DNA from 2 places in the Oikeobacillus pervagus genome. Region 2 is predicted to be linked to the other one. Evidence: riboswitches for the same ligand, from Rfam matches in the RefSeq annotation. Region 2 holds a riboswitch; the other holds the start of a gene.
The links. Region 2 has a riboswitch for S-adenosylmethionine ahead of metK (methionine adenosyltransferase). Riboswitches for the same ligand answer to the same signal wherever they lie in the genome.
Positions count from the first base shown of each region.

Region 1: it holds a riboswitch for S-adenosylmethionine, as region 2 does, so the genes downstream of both, J2S13_RS11445 (methionine ABC transporter ATP-binding protein) here and metK (methionine adenosyltransferase) in region 2, are expected to answer to the same signal.

Region 1 covers NZ_JAUSUC010000030.1:66-7,855, forward strand. Annotated here, with positions in the region: partial or broken rRNA gene J2S13_RS11435 (16S ribosomal RNA) at 1-16, opposite strand, end outside; gene J2S13_RS11440 (glycerophosphodiester phosphodiesterase family protein) at 516-1,514, opposite strand; SAM riboswitch class I at 1,708-1,808, shown strand; gene J2S13_RS11445 (methionine ABC transporter ATP-binding protein) at 2,045-3,076, shown strand; gene J2S13_RS11450 (methionine ABC transporter permease) at 3,066-3,716, shown strand; gene J2S13_RS11455 (MetQ/NlpA family ABC transporter substrate-binding protein) at 3,734-4,564, shown strand; gene J2S13_RS11460 (M20 family metallopeptidase) at 4,595-5,791, shown strand; gene J2S13_RS11465 (iron-containing alcohol dehydrogenase) at 5,971-7,128, shown strand; gene J2S13_RS11470 (transposase) at 7,404-7,790, opposite strand, start outside.
Region 2 covers NZ_JAUSUC010000026.1:31,040-38,829, reverse strand. Annotated here, with positions in the region: gene pckA (phosphoenolpyruvate carboxykinase (ATP)) at 1-654, opposite strand, end outside; SAM riboswitch class I at 1,031-1,235, shown strand; gene metK (methionine adenosyltransferase) at 1,464-2,663, shown strand; gene asnB (asparagine synthase (glutamine-hydrolyzing)) at 2,895-4,784, shown strand; gene J2S13_RS10815 (C39 family peptidase) at 5,113-5,943, opposite strand; gene J2S13_RS10810 (gamma carbonic anhydrase) at 6,008-6,523, opposite strand; gene J2S13_RS10805 (alpha/beta hydrolase) at 6,626-7,435, shown strand; gene tbcS (tetraprenyl-beta-curcumene synthase) at 7,450-7,790, shown strand, end outside.

The DNA of each region.
Region 1 (7,790 bases), on a different contig from region 2:
TCAAACTCTCCAAAGAATTTGATTTAGCTCTTTTTAAAAATCAAAATTAACGTTGACGTTTTGTTTGTTTTGTTCAGTTTTCAAGGATCATCTAAAACTTCATTTTTCTTCAACTTTTAAAGCGAAGAATTAAATTATATCAACTCTATTATATTTTGTCAATATCTTTTTTAGAAGTTTTTTTGTTGGTGTCTCAGTGACAAGTTTCATTATATAAAGTTTATTCATAGAAGTCAACAACTTTTTTGAATTTCTTTTCATTAACATTCCCTTTGTCAATTGATCACTATGATTCTAGTAATTGAAGTTAGGATATAGGAAACAAGTTGCCTGATATAAGCCAAACTATATTATATATGAAGATTAAATATTTTTACGATGTCCATTGCAATGTATTCCTCTATTATATTGATCTTTTCCTAATAGAGTTGCCACTTTTCTTGCATCCTAAGAAAATATCAAAAGAGTTGATTTCCTCTATCATAAGAAATCAACTCTTTTTAAACTTAAATCTCTCATTGTTTTAATGGCTCTGATTTTTTTTCAATAATTGGAGCAATCACATCAATACGATTCGTCCAAATACCACCCGTGTAATTTTCGGGAAGTCGTTTTAAATCTTGTTTTTGATCAAAACCTTCCGACCATCCTCCGTCACCTGCGACTAGTATTACACGAGTATTTACGCTTTCCATACGATTCAAGAACTTATTAGGAAATCCCCATAATAATGGTGCGTATTTTTCTGGGATATGCAGTTGGGTGTTCTCACACGCGGATGGAATCATACCTGTCCACCCTATCCCTAGATAAGGAAGTAAACAACTCTTTAACGTGGCCATTGACATGACTCTAAGGTTGGGTAATTGTTTTTTCAATGTATGGATAGGTTGATCATCTCCGTAAACGGTTAACTGATTTAAACGTTTTTCAGGGAGTTTCGAAAGGTGTTTTGCCAGTTGAATGCCTTCTGTCGGTTCGGCACTCTTGATATGGATTAGGAATGACTCCTCTGGGAAATATTCTAATACCTCATCTAGGGAAGGCATCAGCCCCACTCCTTTCCCGCGAAAGGGATAAGTTTTTCCATGATCAGCTGTATATCCGTAGCCAACATCCAGTTTTTTTAGTTCTGCCATTGTATAGTCCTGAACCATTCCCTCTGCCTCTGTCCGGCAATCTAGAGTCCAGTCATGAAAGATAGCGAATTGCCCATCTTTCGTAGGCTTTATATCTAATTCTACAATGTCGGCACCTGCTTTAAAGGCGGCTTCCATCGAGGGAATCGTGTTCTCCAAAAAAGGATGTTCTGGTTTATAAATCCTTTTAGCCGTACATGTATCATTGGCAATTCCCTCCATTGGGAAGGTTTGTGCCATTCCTCTATGTGCCAATAATATAGGAGATTCATTCCTAGACTTAGTAAGGAAAGAACTATTATTTAGATACATGAACACAATTAAAATAAATAAAAATAAGAAAAACCTTTTAATATTTCGTTTGAACTTCTTCATAATTCCTCCAACCATTTTCATTACAAACTTAATTTAGCATACATTCTTTATCGTACCAACAGGCTTCGTTGTTTTAAAGTACACATATTCACCATTTTTTAGATAAATCCTACTCTTTTGAAAAATTCCATTGACTTTGTTTTTTGAATGTTGTAATGTATTCATCATACTATCAATTGAATACGGAAAATACTTCTTATCCAGAGAGGTTGAGGGACTGGCCCTATGACACCTCGGCAACGGACATTTTTTGTACCGTGCCAATTCCAGCAAGCTAGGCTTGAAAGATAAGAAGAGGATTAGTCTTATACATTTTACCCTCTTCTTTTTTCAAGAAGAGGGTTTTTTGTTGTTCTAATAAGTATCAACTCCCCTTCTAAACGCCAAGGTGATTTCTGTAAGTTAATTCATAGTTTTCACATCTGTTTAGTAAATCATCTATTTTAGATTACTTGAAAGGTTTTCTTCATTTGTCCAAAACAAAGAAAAAACGTGTGATGGCCCAACAGCATTGAAAGGAGAGAAGCAATATGATTGAGTTTCAAAATGTAAATAAGGTGTACAACAGTGGTGGAAATCAGGTGAAAGCATTAAATGGGATTAATTTAAAAATAAATGCCGGTGAAATTTTCGGAGTGATTGGGTTTAGTGGTGCTGGTAAAAGTTCCTTACTTCGATGTGTGAACTGGTTGGAGCAGCCAACATCAGGGAAAGTGTTGGTGGACGGTCATGATCTAACCGCTTTATCTGCGAAGGAAATCCGCGAAGTCAAACGAAATATCGGGATGGTGTTTCAACATTTTAATCTTTTAAATTCCAAAACCGTATTTGCGAATGTGGCCATGCCGCTCGTATTAGCTAAAGTTCCGAAAGAGAAAATAAAGAAGCGAGTATATGAACTTCTTGAATTTGTTGGGCTTTCAGATAAAGCCAATAGTTATCCGGACCAACTATCAGGTGGTCAGAAACAGCGGATTGGGATTGCTAGGGCACTTGCTACTCAGCCATCCATCCTGCTATGTGATGAAGCGACTTCAGCCCTTGATCCGCAGACGACTAGTTCCATTTTACAGCTTCTGAAAAAAATCAATCAGGAATACAACATTACGATTCTAATCATTACCCATGAGATGGCAGTCATTAAGGATATTTGCCATCGTGTCGCTGTCATGGAGAATGGAAAAATCATTGAGGAAGGGACAGTGTTTGACGTTTTTTCATCACCGAAAACAAAGACAGCTAGAAATTTTGTCAGCACCGTCATGAATGACCAAATTCCCGATTCCATTAAAGAAACCATCCAAAAAAATGCTGGAGCACAGAACATATTTCGAATTAATTTTGTTGGAAACTCAGCAGGTCGCCCATTATTATCAACCCTTTCCAAAAAATTCGATATCCATATCAATGTTCTTTTTGGAAATATCACGGAACTCCAAGGAACTTCATTTGGAAACTTAATTGTCGAATTTCAAGGATCGAATAATGAAATCAACCGAGCGTTAATGTATATCAACAATGAACAAATAACGATAAAGGAAGTGATCACACATGCTAGTTAATTCAGAGCAAATCACAGAAGCATTGATTGAAACCGTTCAAATGGTGTCCTTCTCACTTTTATTTTCGGCCGTTCTTGGGTTGCCACTCGGGGTCCTGCTCGTTGTAACCCGGAAAGGTCATTTACTAGAGAATTTGCTCGTTTTCAATGTACTAAGTGGAATTATCAATATTTTCCGTTCCATCCCCTTTATCATTTTAATGGTCGCGATTATTCCGATCACTAGATTTCTTGTGGGGACATCGATTGGGACGACTGCTACAATCGTGCCGCTAGTGTTTTATGCTGGGCCGTATATTGCTAGATTAATAGAAAATTCTCTACTTGAAGTGGATCCAGGTGTAATTGAAGCAGCGGAAGCAATGGGAGCAACGCCTGGACAAATCATAGTTCGATTCCTAATTCCAGAAGCTCTTGGCTCTCTTGTCCTAGCTTTTACGATTGCAACCATTGGTTTAGTCGGTGCATCTGCTATGGCCGGAGCAATCGGCGGGGGCGGACTTGGTGACCTTGCTATTACATATGGATATCAACGCTTTGATACGGTGACCATGTTGGTGACAGTGGGAATTTTAATCGTGATGGTACAAGGTTTACAGTCCTTTGGAAACATCCTTGCAAGAAAAATTAGAAGACGATAAGTAGGAGGAAAAAGAAAATGAAGAAATTATTACTTTCCATTGCAATTTTAACATTAGCCATCTTTAGTGTAGGTTGTTCCAATGAAAAGAGCGGTAGCGAGAAAAAAGTAGAAGTTAAAGTAGGTGTAAGCGGGACGGATAACCGTGTTTGGGACTATGTTGCTAAAAAGGCAGAAAAAGAAGGGATTAAAGTTGAAATCGTTCGTTTCTCGGACTATGTTCAACCGAATATCGCTCTAGCTGAAGGGGAACTGGATGCCAACGCCTTCCAAACCGCTTCGTATTTCGACAGTTTTATCGCGGAACATAAATTGAAATTAGCTCCTATTGCTACAACGGTTCTGGCTCCAATGGGGATTTACTCAGAAAAATACAAAAAGGTAAAAGACATTCCTGATGGCAGTAAAATTGCAGTGCCAAACGATGTATCCAATATGGGAAGAGCTCTTCTTTTACTACAAGAATCAGGCCTTATTAAACTAAAGGAAGGCTTCGATGGGACTGGATCATTAGAGGATATCGTTGAAAACCCAAAAAACTTGAAAATTATTGAAGTAGTCGCAGCTCAAACTCCACGTGTTCTCCCTGATGTGGCTGCTTCGATTATCAATAATGGAATCGCTGTAGATGCAGGTTTTAACCCAACGAAGGATTCTATTTTCCATGAGAGTGAAACTGCTACTCCTTATGTCAATATTATCGCAACGAGAGAAGAAGACAAAAACAATAAAACGTTAAAAAGACTGGCAGAGCTATATCAAGAAGATGATGTAGCGGAATTGATTGAGAAGGAATACAAAGGAAGTCAAATTCCAACCTTTATTCCATTAAGTAAAATTGGCTGGTAAGCACATGATCCATTAGAGGAGGGAAACATGATGTCATCAATCGTAGAAGTGATTAGTTCGTTAAAAGAAACAATTATTAAAAATGTGGAAGGTAATAAAGAACTTTTTCTTTCCACAAGTCATCAAATACACGAAAACCCTGAAATTGGGAATGAGGAATTTTTCGCATCTGGTCTATTAATAGATCTTCTTGAAAAAGAAGGTTTCACAGTCGAAAAGGCAGTGGCAGGTCATGAAACAGCTTTCCTTGCTCGCAAAAAATCAGCGAAAAAAGGACCATCCATCGCTTTTCTGGCGGAATATGATGCTCTTCCTGGACTTGGGCATGCGTGCGGACATAATATCATTGGGACGACAAGTGTAGCAGCTGCGATTGCCTTAAGTAAGACATTAGATAAAACGGGTGGAGAAGTTGTCGTATTAGGCACCCCTGCTGAAGAAGGCGGGCCGAACGGAAGTGCTAAAGGAAGCTTCGTTCGACACGGATTGCTCAAGGGAATTGATGCGGCGATGATGATCCATCCATCTAATCAGACAAGATTAAGTGGTACATCCCTTGCTGTTGACCCGCTTGATTTTGAGTTTATTGGAAAATCCGCTCATGCAGCAGCTGCCCCTCATGAAGGAATCAATGCATTGGATGCGGTGATTCAACTTTTCAACGGAATAAATGCTTTAAGACAACAGCTGAAAAAAGATGTGAGCATTCACGGAATTATTACACATGGCGGTGATGCTCCAAATATTATTCCAGAGTATGCAAAAGCTCGATTTTACATACGTGCCGATACAAGAGAACATTTAAATGAAGTGACAAAGAAAGTGAAAGCTGTAGCAGAAGGAGCGGCACTAGCAACTGGTGCAAAGCTGAATATTATCGCTTTCCAAAATCCAGTAGATAATCTTTTAGTGAATGAAAAATTTAATGAAGTGTTTCATCATGTCATTGAAGAACTAGGAGAAACCATTGCGACAGGCGCTTGGGGTGGAATTGGTTCAACAGATGCCGGGAATATTAGTCAAGTAGTCCCAACCATTCACCCCTATATAAAAATTGGCCCCGATGATCTCATTGCTCATACCATCCCTTTCAGAGAAGCAGCCGCATCCAAAAAAGGCGATGAAGCACTCATAAAAGGAGCCAAAGCACTAGCCCTAACCGGACTCCAACTACTCACCAATACAAAATTACTGACCACCATAAAAGAAGAATTTCAAGGAAGGTAAAAAAAACCAGGTGCCAGGCACCATCCAGTTTCTGGATGGTGCCTGGCACCTGGCATTTTCCTGGATATTCTATTCAGAATAACATATACTATTGGAGGTGAAATTTTCACTTGCAAATAGGGGGACAGAATTCTTTGGAGGAATTCAAATCAAATTAATCCGTTTGGGAGGAAATTACTATGACAAACACTCAAAGCTCATTTCATATGCCCTCTGTCAACTTATTTGGTTCAGGATCTGTAAACGAGGTTGGAACTAGATTAGCTGGCCTTGGTGTAAAAAAACCTTTATTAGTAACAGATGCTGGTTTGCATCAATTAGGACTATCTGAGCAAATTGCTGGCATTATTCGTGAAGCTGGCTTAGATATTGCTATTTTTCCAAAAGCAGAACCAAATCCAACTGATCAAAACGTATTAGAAGGACTTGAAGCTTTTCATAATGAAAACTGCGATAGTGTAGTAACTCTTGGGGGAGGAAGTTCACATGACGCAGGTAAAGGAATTGCACTAGTAGCCGCTAATGGTGGAAAAATAGAAGATTATGAAGGAATCGATGTTTCTGAAAAACCAATGGTACCACTTGTGGCAATTAACACAACAGCTGGTACAGGTAGTGAATTAACAAAATTCACGATCATTACCAATGTTCAACGAAAAGTAAAAATGGCGATTGTTGATAAACATGTAACACCGACTCTTTCCATTAACGATCCTGATTTAATGGCTGGAATGCCTCCAGGTCTAACAGCTGCAACAGGATTAGATGCTTTAACACATGCAGTTGAAGCATATGTTTCTACTGCTGCTACGCCAATTACAGATGCATTAGCGATCCATGCAATTAAACTAATTCCTGTATACTTACCACGCGCAGTAGCAAATGGTAAAGATATGGAAGCGCGTGAACAAATGGCCTATGCTCAAACATTAGCAGGTATGGCTTTTAATAATGCTTCTTTAGGTTATGTACATGCAATTGCACACCAATTTGGCGGATTCTATAACTTCCCTCATGGTGTATGTAATGCGATCCTACTTCCACATGTATGCCGATTCAACTTGATTGCAAGAGTAGAACGTTATGCAGACATCGCTTATTACCTTGGTGAAAATGTCGAAGGTTTAAGTAATCGCGAAGCAGCTGAAAAAGGAATTCAAGCAATTGAACGCCTAGCTCGCGACTTAAACATCCCATCAGGCTTCAAAGAATTAGGAGCCAAAGAAGAAGACATTGAAACATTAGCGAAAAACGCTATGAAAGACGCAACAGCCCTAACAAACCCACGCAAACCTAAATTAGAAGAAGTCATGGAAATCATTAGAGGCGCAATGTAACCATTCTTTAAGAGACGGAGGGACAGGTTCCTTGTCCCCTTCCCCTATATACAGAAAAAGGGCCCCGATAAGGTATTTACAGCTTATCGGGGCTTCTTTTTGTGGAGTACAGGGGTGCAGGGGGTCAGGTTCCTTGTCCCATTTCTTGTTTAATACCAATTACTCCACGAAGAGGTCTATCCTTGCCCCCATTCTTAACGGGCACGTTGATCTCCCCTTTCGCCGCTCGCATGGCAATGGGGGCGAGTCAAGTGGGACAAGGAACCTGTCCCCTATTAACGAGCACGATGAATGACACTCTTTGATATTCCCGTTATTCTTGATAATTGTCTAATTGTTACACCTTTCAGCTTTTTTAGTTTGACTAATACAGCATCCCTTTTGTCCTTTTCCATTTGCTGCAATTCACTATTATTTGTAATTCCCCATTTACACAAATACTCTTTTACTTCATGATCGGTCATTCTCACTTTTACACGATCATCTAAACATTGGTCATGATTCTGCTGTTGCATATATGTCATGAACATTTGAATCGCTTTGTTTCTTTCTGAGGAAAATAAATCTAGTGCAAAATCGATATCCACTATATCCGCGTTGAACAGATACTCATTTATACTTGTCCATTTACTTTCCAATACGGTTTTGGCCAAGCCTGCTTT
Region 2 (7,790 bases):
ACAGTGCATAGATAAAATATCTGATTCAGGTAATAAATAGTTCATAATGGAGAAGATTGATTTTTTAATTTCCCCAGCGTATTCGGTTCCACCAATTAATACGATACGGCGTTCGAATGATACGATGATGAATGTTTCAGAGTTGGTTCCATCCACTTCAGGATCTGCTTTAAAATCTGGAGCAGATAGTATAGTGAATTCTGCTTGATGACTTTCTAACTCTTCTTCCGTTGGACGAATGAATAATTGATGAGCAAAAAGGTTCTGCCAAGCATATTCATTAACTACTTGAATAGGTAGGCGATGTTTTTTGTCAGCTCCAGCGTACCCTTTGAAAACGAAAAGTTCGTCTTTTTGTTTTAAGTAATCCACTACTTTATTATATAAATGATCAAACGCATCTTTGGAAATAGGTCGGTTAACTGAACCCCAGTCAATTTTATCTTTAGTAGAAGGCTCTTCTACGATAAATTTATCTTTAGGTGAACGACCTGTATATTTACCAGTCTCAGCGCAAACAGCTCCAGCTTCTGATAAGATTCCTTCTTTACGGTTTAATACCTTTTCAACTAATTGAGGAACTGATGGTTGCATCATGACGTTTGCACCGTTTAATAATTCCAAAATTTCGCTTGAAACGCTTACAGAGTTCATAGATTTATAACCTTCCTTTGTCTGATTTTTATACGCTTATTTGTTCTAGAAATAGTATAACACATTCGAAGGAATAGTCTATACTATTTAAAAAATTTTTCTTTTGTTTTTTATTTTGTCACATTTTCTTAGAAAATGCTCATTATTTGTCGGAGAATATCTTTCACTAATATAATAAGGTAAAAACATGGTGGAGCAAGTTGTTATTTTAAAAAGACCCTATTTTAGGTCTAGTCAGATTCTTTTGTTGGATTTAGATCAGGAATCTGCTTTGTGTTTTTTCTTTGAGGGATTACATTGGTGCAATTGTTCATGTGATGAAAAACAGGTTGACATGAATTATAGACGTACGTTAACATTGTACCTTGAACGGATACTCTTATCCCGAGTTGGTGGAGGGACAGGCCCAATGAAACCCAGCAACCTGCTCTTGCAAAAACCGAGCGTATGTATAGATTTATTATTCTCTCGTCCATACTTCTTTTGTGAAATTGGCTGCGAAACGAGTTGGTTATTTTCACGCCCAGTTTTGAGAGAAAAGGTGCTAACCTGAAGCAAGGGATTCCCTTGAACGATAAGAGTGAAAGGCTAAAGTGTTACAATGCAACCTTTCCCTCAATATTATAGGAAAGGTTTTTATTTTTATTATGGCCTTGGTCGTTGGTAGTGATATTTTACCAATGTTTATAACATACTACTACGTAGGGAACGAGTACCGTGAGCATGATGTTTGTATAAAGTATTGATTCGGTTCACCTTTCCATTACGACACTATAAAGGAAGGGAAAAATTTTAGGGGAGGAATCTTTATGACAGTTAATCGTCGCCTTTTTACTTCTGAATCGGTTACAGAAGGGCATCCTGATAAAATTTGCGATCAAATTTCAGATGCTATTTTAGACGCTATTTTAGCGGAAGATCCAAATGCACGTGTAGCCGCTGAAACTTCTGTGACAACAGGGCTTGTACTAGTTTCAGGAGAAATTACAACATCTTCATATGTGGATATTACGAAAATTGTTCGTGATACGATTCGGGATATTGGTTATACACGAGCAAAATACGGTTTCGACGCTGAAACTTGCGGGGTACTCACTTCGATTGATGAACAATCTCCAGATATTGCGTTTGGAGTAAACGAAGCTTTAGAATCACGTGAAGGTCAAATGAGTGATGATGAGATTGAAGCGATTGGTGCAGGTGACCAAGGGTTAATGTTCGGTTTTGCATGTAATGAAACGAAGGAATTAATGCCGTTACCGATCTCATTAGCTCATAAACTAGCACGTCGTCTGACAGAGGTTCGAAAAGAGGAAGTTCTTCCATATTTACGACCTGATGGGAAAACACAAGTAACGGTTGAATATGATGAAAAAAATCAACCTGTTCGCGTGGATACGATTGTTCTTTCTACACAGCATCATCCAGAAATTACATTAGAACAAATTCAAAAAGATATTCGTGAGCATGTTATTAATCCTGTTGTTCCAAAAGAACTAATTGATGAAAAAACGAAATTCTTTATTAATCCTACAGGTCGTTTTGTCATTGGGGGACCACAAGGGGATGCAGGTCTTACAGGTCGAAAAATCATTGTGGATACGTATGGTGGCTATGCTCGCCATGGTGGAGGAGCTTTCTCTGGGAAAGATCCTACAAAAGTGGATCGTTCTGCGGCGTATGCAGCGCGTTATGTAGCAAAGAATATTGTTGCAGCGGGCTTAGCTGATAAATGTGAAGTTCAATTTGCTTATGCGATTGGAGTTGCTCAGCCAGTATCTATCTCTGTTGATACATTTGGTACTGGGAAAGTTTCAGAAGATGTATTAGTGAAAGTTGTTCGGGATCATTTCGACCTTCGTCCAGCGGGGATTATCAAAATGCTAGATCTGCGCCGACCGATTTATAAGAACACGGCGGCATACGGTCATTTTGGACGTACGGATATTGATCTTCCTTGGGAACGAACAGATAAAGCAGAAGTATTGAAAGAACAAGCTTTGAAATAATATGATAGGGGGAGTTACATTTACAATGTGACTCCTTTATTATTGTTATAAAATTTAGAACTATGGGTAACTTTTTGAAAATGAGCTAGAATAACTATTAACAAATCAATCTAATTTGTTACAATTTTTTTATGTTCACTATAAAATGGTAGAAGTTTATAGAAAGATAGTTTACATTATAGGTTAGGACTTGAACTTTATTTTTAAATCAAATAGAGAAGAGGATTTTCTATGTGTGGCTTTATTGGTTGTGTAAGAAATGTTTCTGCAAAAGAGATCGTATGTGATCAACAACAATTTAAACAAATGAATGATCTCATTGAACATCGTGGTCCTGATGATGAAGGTTTTTTTTCTGATGAATTTATACAATTCGGTTTCCGTCGCTTAAGTATTATTGACATCGAAAACGGTCATCAACCATTATCTTATGAGAATGAGCGATATTGGATTATTTTTAACGGAGAGATTTATAATCACGTAGAATTACGCGAAGGTCTTATCCAGTCTGGCTATGCATTCCAAACCTCTTCAGACACAGAGGTGATTATCGCCTTATATAGTCAAATAGGGGAAGAAGTGGTTGATAAGCTGCGTGGAATGTTTGCTTTTGTTATTTGGGATAAGCAGGAGAAAGTTTTATTTGGTGCAAGGGATGCTTTTGGCATTAAACCATTTTTCTATTTAGAAGAGGAAGATCGAACGTTTTTTGCATCGGAAAAGAAAAGTATTTTACTATCTTTAGAAAAAAAAGAATTTGATCATGATGCCTTGCAACATTATTTAACGTATCAATATGTCCCTGAGCCTTATACCTTAACAGCGAACATTAAGAAGTTGGAACCTGGTCATTGTTTTACGAAAAAACTAGGAGAAAAGATGAAGATTCGCAGCTATTGGAAAGCATCTTTCCGTCCTATTTTAAAATCAGAAGATCAATATATTAAAGAAATTCAAGATGTGCTACTTGATTCTGTCAATGTTCATATGAGAAGTGATGTGCCAGTTGGATCTTTCCTATCTGGTGGAATTGATTCCTCCATCATTGCTTCTATCGCTAAAAACTTCCATCCGAATATTAAAACATTTTCTGTTGGTTTCCAACGAGATGGATTTAGTGAAATTGATGTTGCGAAAGAGACAGCTGACAAGCTAGGTGTTGAGAACATTAGCTATGTCATTACACCAGAAGAATATATGAAAGAACTTCCGAAAATCATGTGGCATTTAGATGATCCATTAGCAGATCCAGCATGTGTTCCATTATATTTCGTTGCCCGTGAAGCTAGAAAACATGTGACCGTTGTTTTATCAGGTGAAGGGGCTGATGAACTATTTGGCGGATATAATATTTATCGAGAACCACAATCCTTGCAAGTTTTTAATAAAATTCCTATGATCTTGAAATCATTTCTCCGTCTCATAGCGAAAATGATGCCTGAAGGAATGAAAGGAAAGAGCTTTATTGAACGCGGAGTAACTCCAATGGAAGAGCGTTATATTGGAAATGCCAAAATGTTCACGGAACAAGAGAAAAGAAGTCTTCTCCGCCATTATTCCGAAGGCCTTGATTATCAAAAATTGACAAAGCCATTTTATATGGAAACAAAAGATTATGATCCTGTTGATCGGATGCAATATATTGATATTCACACATGGCTTCGTGGTGATATTTTATTAAAAGCGGATAAGATGACGATGGCTCATTCTTTAGAGCTTCGTGTTCCATTCTTAGATAAAGAAGTATTTAAAGTTGCTTCTAACATTCCAACCCAATTAAAAACAGCTCATGGAACAACTAAGTACATTTTAAGAAGAGCAGCTAAAGGTATCGTTCCTGATCATGTACTTGATCGCAAAAAATTAGGATTCCCAGTTCCAATCCGTCATTGGTTAAAAGACGAAATGTATGATTGGGCATTGGATCTAATTAAAAATAGTGGTGCGAATGAATATTTCCACCAAGATTATATTTTGAATTTATTAGAAGATCATGTTCAAGGGAAAATGGATAATAGTAGAAAGATTTGGACGATCCTTGTCTTTATGATTTGGCATGATGTCTATGTTGAGGAAAAATATGATTTTGGAAAGAAAAAACCAGAATATCAAGTGGGATAAAAAAAGAAGAGGATGAGGCTGTCCTAAGTAACTTAGGCGCCTTTCCTCTTTTTTATTGTTGGGGATATGGATATCATTAGCTTTTGAACTACCTTGCCTCGTTCCCTTTATTTCAGTCGAAACCTACGAAATTCGTACGCCGATGAACAGGCGCTTCCGCTTTTGATCGTCCAGCTCCAGCGCCTATCGTCTAGCGAATTTCTCCGTCTTTTCCCTACGATAAGTCAACATCAGCTCGAAAATACCTCGCTGTGTTTCCTTTATCTCAGTCAAAGACTACGAAATCCGTACGCCGATGAACAGGCGCTTCCGCTTTTGATTTTGATTTTTATGGAAGATAGGTGATGGCTTGTCTTCCCATTTGAATCCAAGATTTTTCGAAAGTTTGGATTGGTTGTTTTTTGTTTTTTGTATTTGTAAGGGGGTCATTGAAGTATATATATTCTTCATCATATCCCGTTATTAATACGGAGTGCTCTTTATACGTAATCCGGATCTCTCCATCTTCTGTATGCCATGTTTGGAAATAGTGATCGGGTAATTCATCATAAGCTGTATTAATGATGACCCAAACTGGTCGTCCGTCGGATAGCTGGATTTTAATATCCTCGAAGTCTCCTCCTGATAAATCAAGCACTTTATGATCAGGTAAATATTTTTTAGCCAATTCGGCTATAGGTTCATGAAAGACCCCTAAACCAGGTTCTTCAAATGTATACATATTCCCTACGAAACCATTAGCTGGATTGCCAAAATAAATCTTTCCATTCTCTTTTTTGTATGTAGCAGGGTTTCGTTTAATTTCTGATGCCAGTGTCATTTTATCTGTTGATACACCGGCACTTTGAAGTAGCATCGCTAGACTTGTGACTTCACATCCCCGAGGTAATTCCGGTAATTGTGCAACAAGGGGTGCATCAATTAAAGTACTGTCTTTCATTTTAATAACTGAATAATAGTGTTTGAACAGGGGCTCATCAATGGCATATAAAAATCGTTCTTGATTATTTTCATCTAAACTGAGAAACATTCCGAAAAGAATCAAGATTATCATAATAAAAGATGATATAGCCAACTTTCCGTTAAATCTTTTCCAAATGAGAATGACGAATACGATCAGCATGATCAAAATAAGAAGTAATATAAATTTAAGTGTCATTTCAATTCCGAAACATCCTTTTTATAATTGTTAAAAAAGAGGGGCATAGTAACATTAGCCATTCTTATTTTTTTTGTAAAGTTTTATAATATTGAGCTTTCTCTGCGTATTCTTGATAGATACGGTTCATTTCCTTTTGGTCATGGTCATTGATGGGACGAATGACTTTTGCAGGTCGCCCAAAGGCCATTGTGTTTGGAGGAATGACTTTTCCAGGTGGGACGAGACTCCCTGCTCCAATAAAAGCTCCTTCACCAATTTCAGCATTATCTAAAATAATCGATCCCATGCCGATTAAGGCTCCTTTTCTAATCTTACAGCTATGTAGAATCACTTGGTGGCCAATAGTTACGTCATCTTCAATAATGAGCGGATTATTTGGACTTTGATGAAGAACTGAATTATCTTGGACATTTACTTTTTTTCCGATAATGGTGGGAGCGACATCTCCGCGAATGACACTATTAAACCAAATGCTAGACTCCTCACCTATTATGACATCTCCCGTAACGGTTACATAATCAGCAATATAGGCTGAATCAGCAATTTGAGGTTGCTTTCCTTTATATGGATAAATCATGTGAAAACTCCTTCCTTGTGTAGACATTAATTAGACCTTTTCTATATTTTATAGGAAATAGCATCATTTGTATAACTTATTTCATTAAAAGGGGGACCGGTGATGAGAAAATGGGAAACTGAGGATGGGTTTGCAAAAGCCGTGATCATAATGATCCATGGAGCGATGGAACATCATGGACGATATTGGTGGGTCGCAGAAATGTGGAGAAGCTCGGGCTTCCACGTTTTAATGGGGGATTTACCTGGACAAGGTCTGTCGTCAAGAAGAAAAAGAGGACATATTGATTCATTTGATGAGTATATAGATGAAGTGAAAACGTGGGTTCAGTCCGCTGCTCAGTACGAAATGCCAATTTTTTTATTAGGTCATAGTATGGGTGGATTAATTGCGGTTCGATTATTACAAGAAGCCAGACTTCCGATTACAGGTGTGATTCTTTCTTCTCCTTGTTTAGGGATTCATTTTACCCCTCCAAAGATGTTGAATTTTCTTTCATACGGTCTAAATTATTTATTGCCTTCCCTCAAAGTTTCGCCGCGTTTGACCATTGAAATGGCAACAAGAAATAAAGAAGTTCAAAAGGTGGATATGAACGACACGTTATTCTTAACGAAAGTATCTGTAAGATGGTACCGGGAATTAGTCCATGCGATCGATCTTGCCTTCACGAATATTTCGAAAATGCCTGATCTTCCTCTCTTAATTATGCAAGGGGGAGATGATAAAATTGTCAATAAGGAAGCAGTCAAGAAGTGGTTTAATCAATTATCTCTTACAGAAATGCATTACCGAGAATGGCCGAAGCTATATCATGAAATTTTCAGTGAGCCAGAGCGAGAAGATGTGTTTGAATATGGAAAAGACTTCGTCGAGGATTGTTTGCGTACACTTGGTTATTTAATTGAGTGAAAAGAGGTTATAAAATGAAACTGCCTAATGAACCTTTAACATTAATGAGAAGAGTGTATAAAGATGTATTTCCTGTCGTTCATAAGGAATTGGATGGTTTGAAACAAAAGGCGATGGAAATTCCTAATAGAGAATTACGAAGACAAGCATTATCGAGCATTCAATTGAAAACTTTTCATTGTGAAGGTGGCGCGATTTTAGCTTTGATTTCATTAGAGAAAATGGAGGACGCGATCAAATTTATCGTCGCCTACCAGACCATTAGTGATTATTTGGACAATCTTTGTGACCGCAGCAATTCATTAGACCCGAAAGACTTTGCTGCCTTGCATGAGGCGGCAGAAGATGCCTTAAC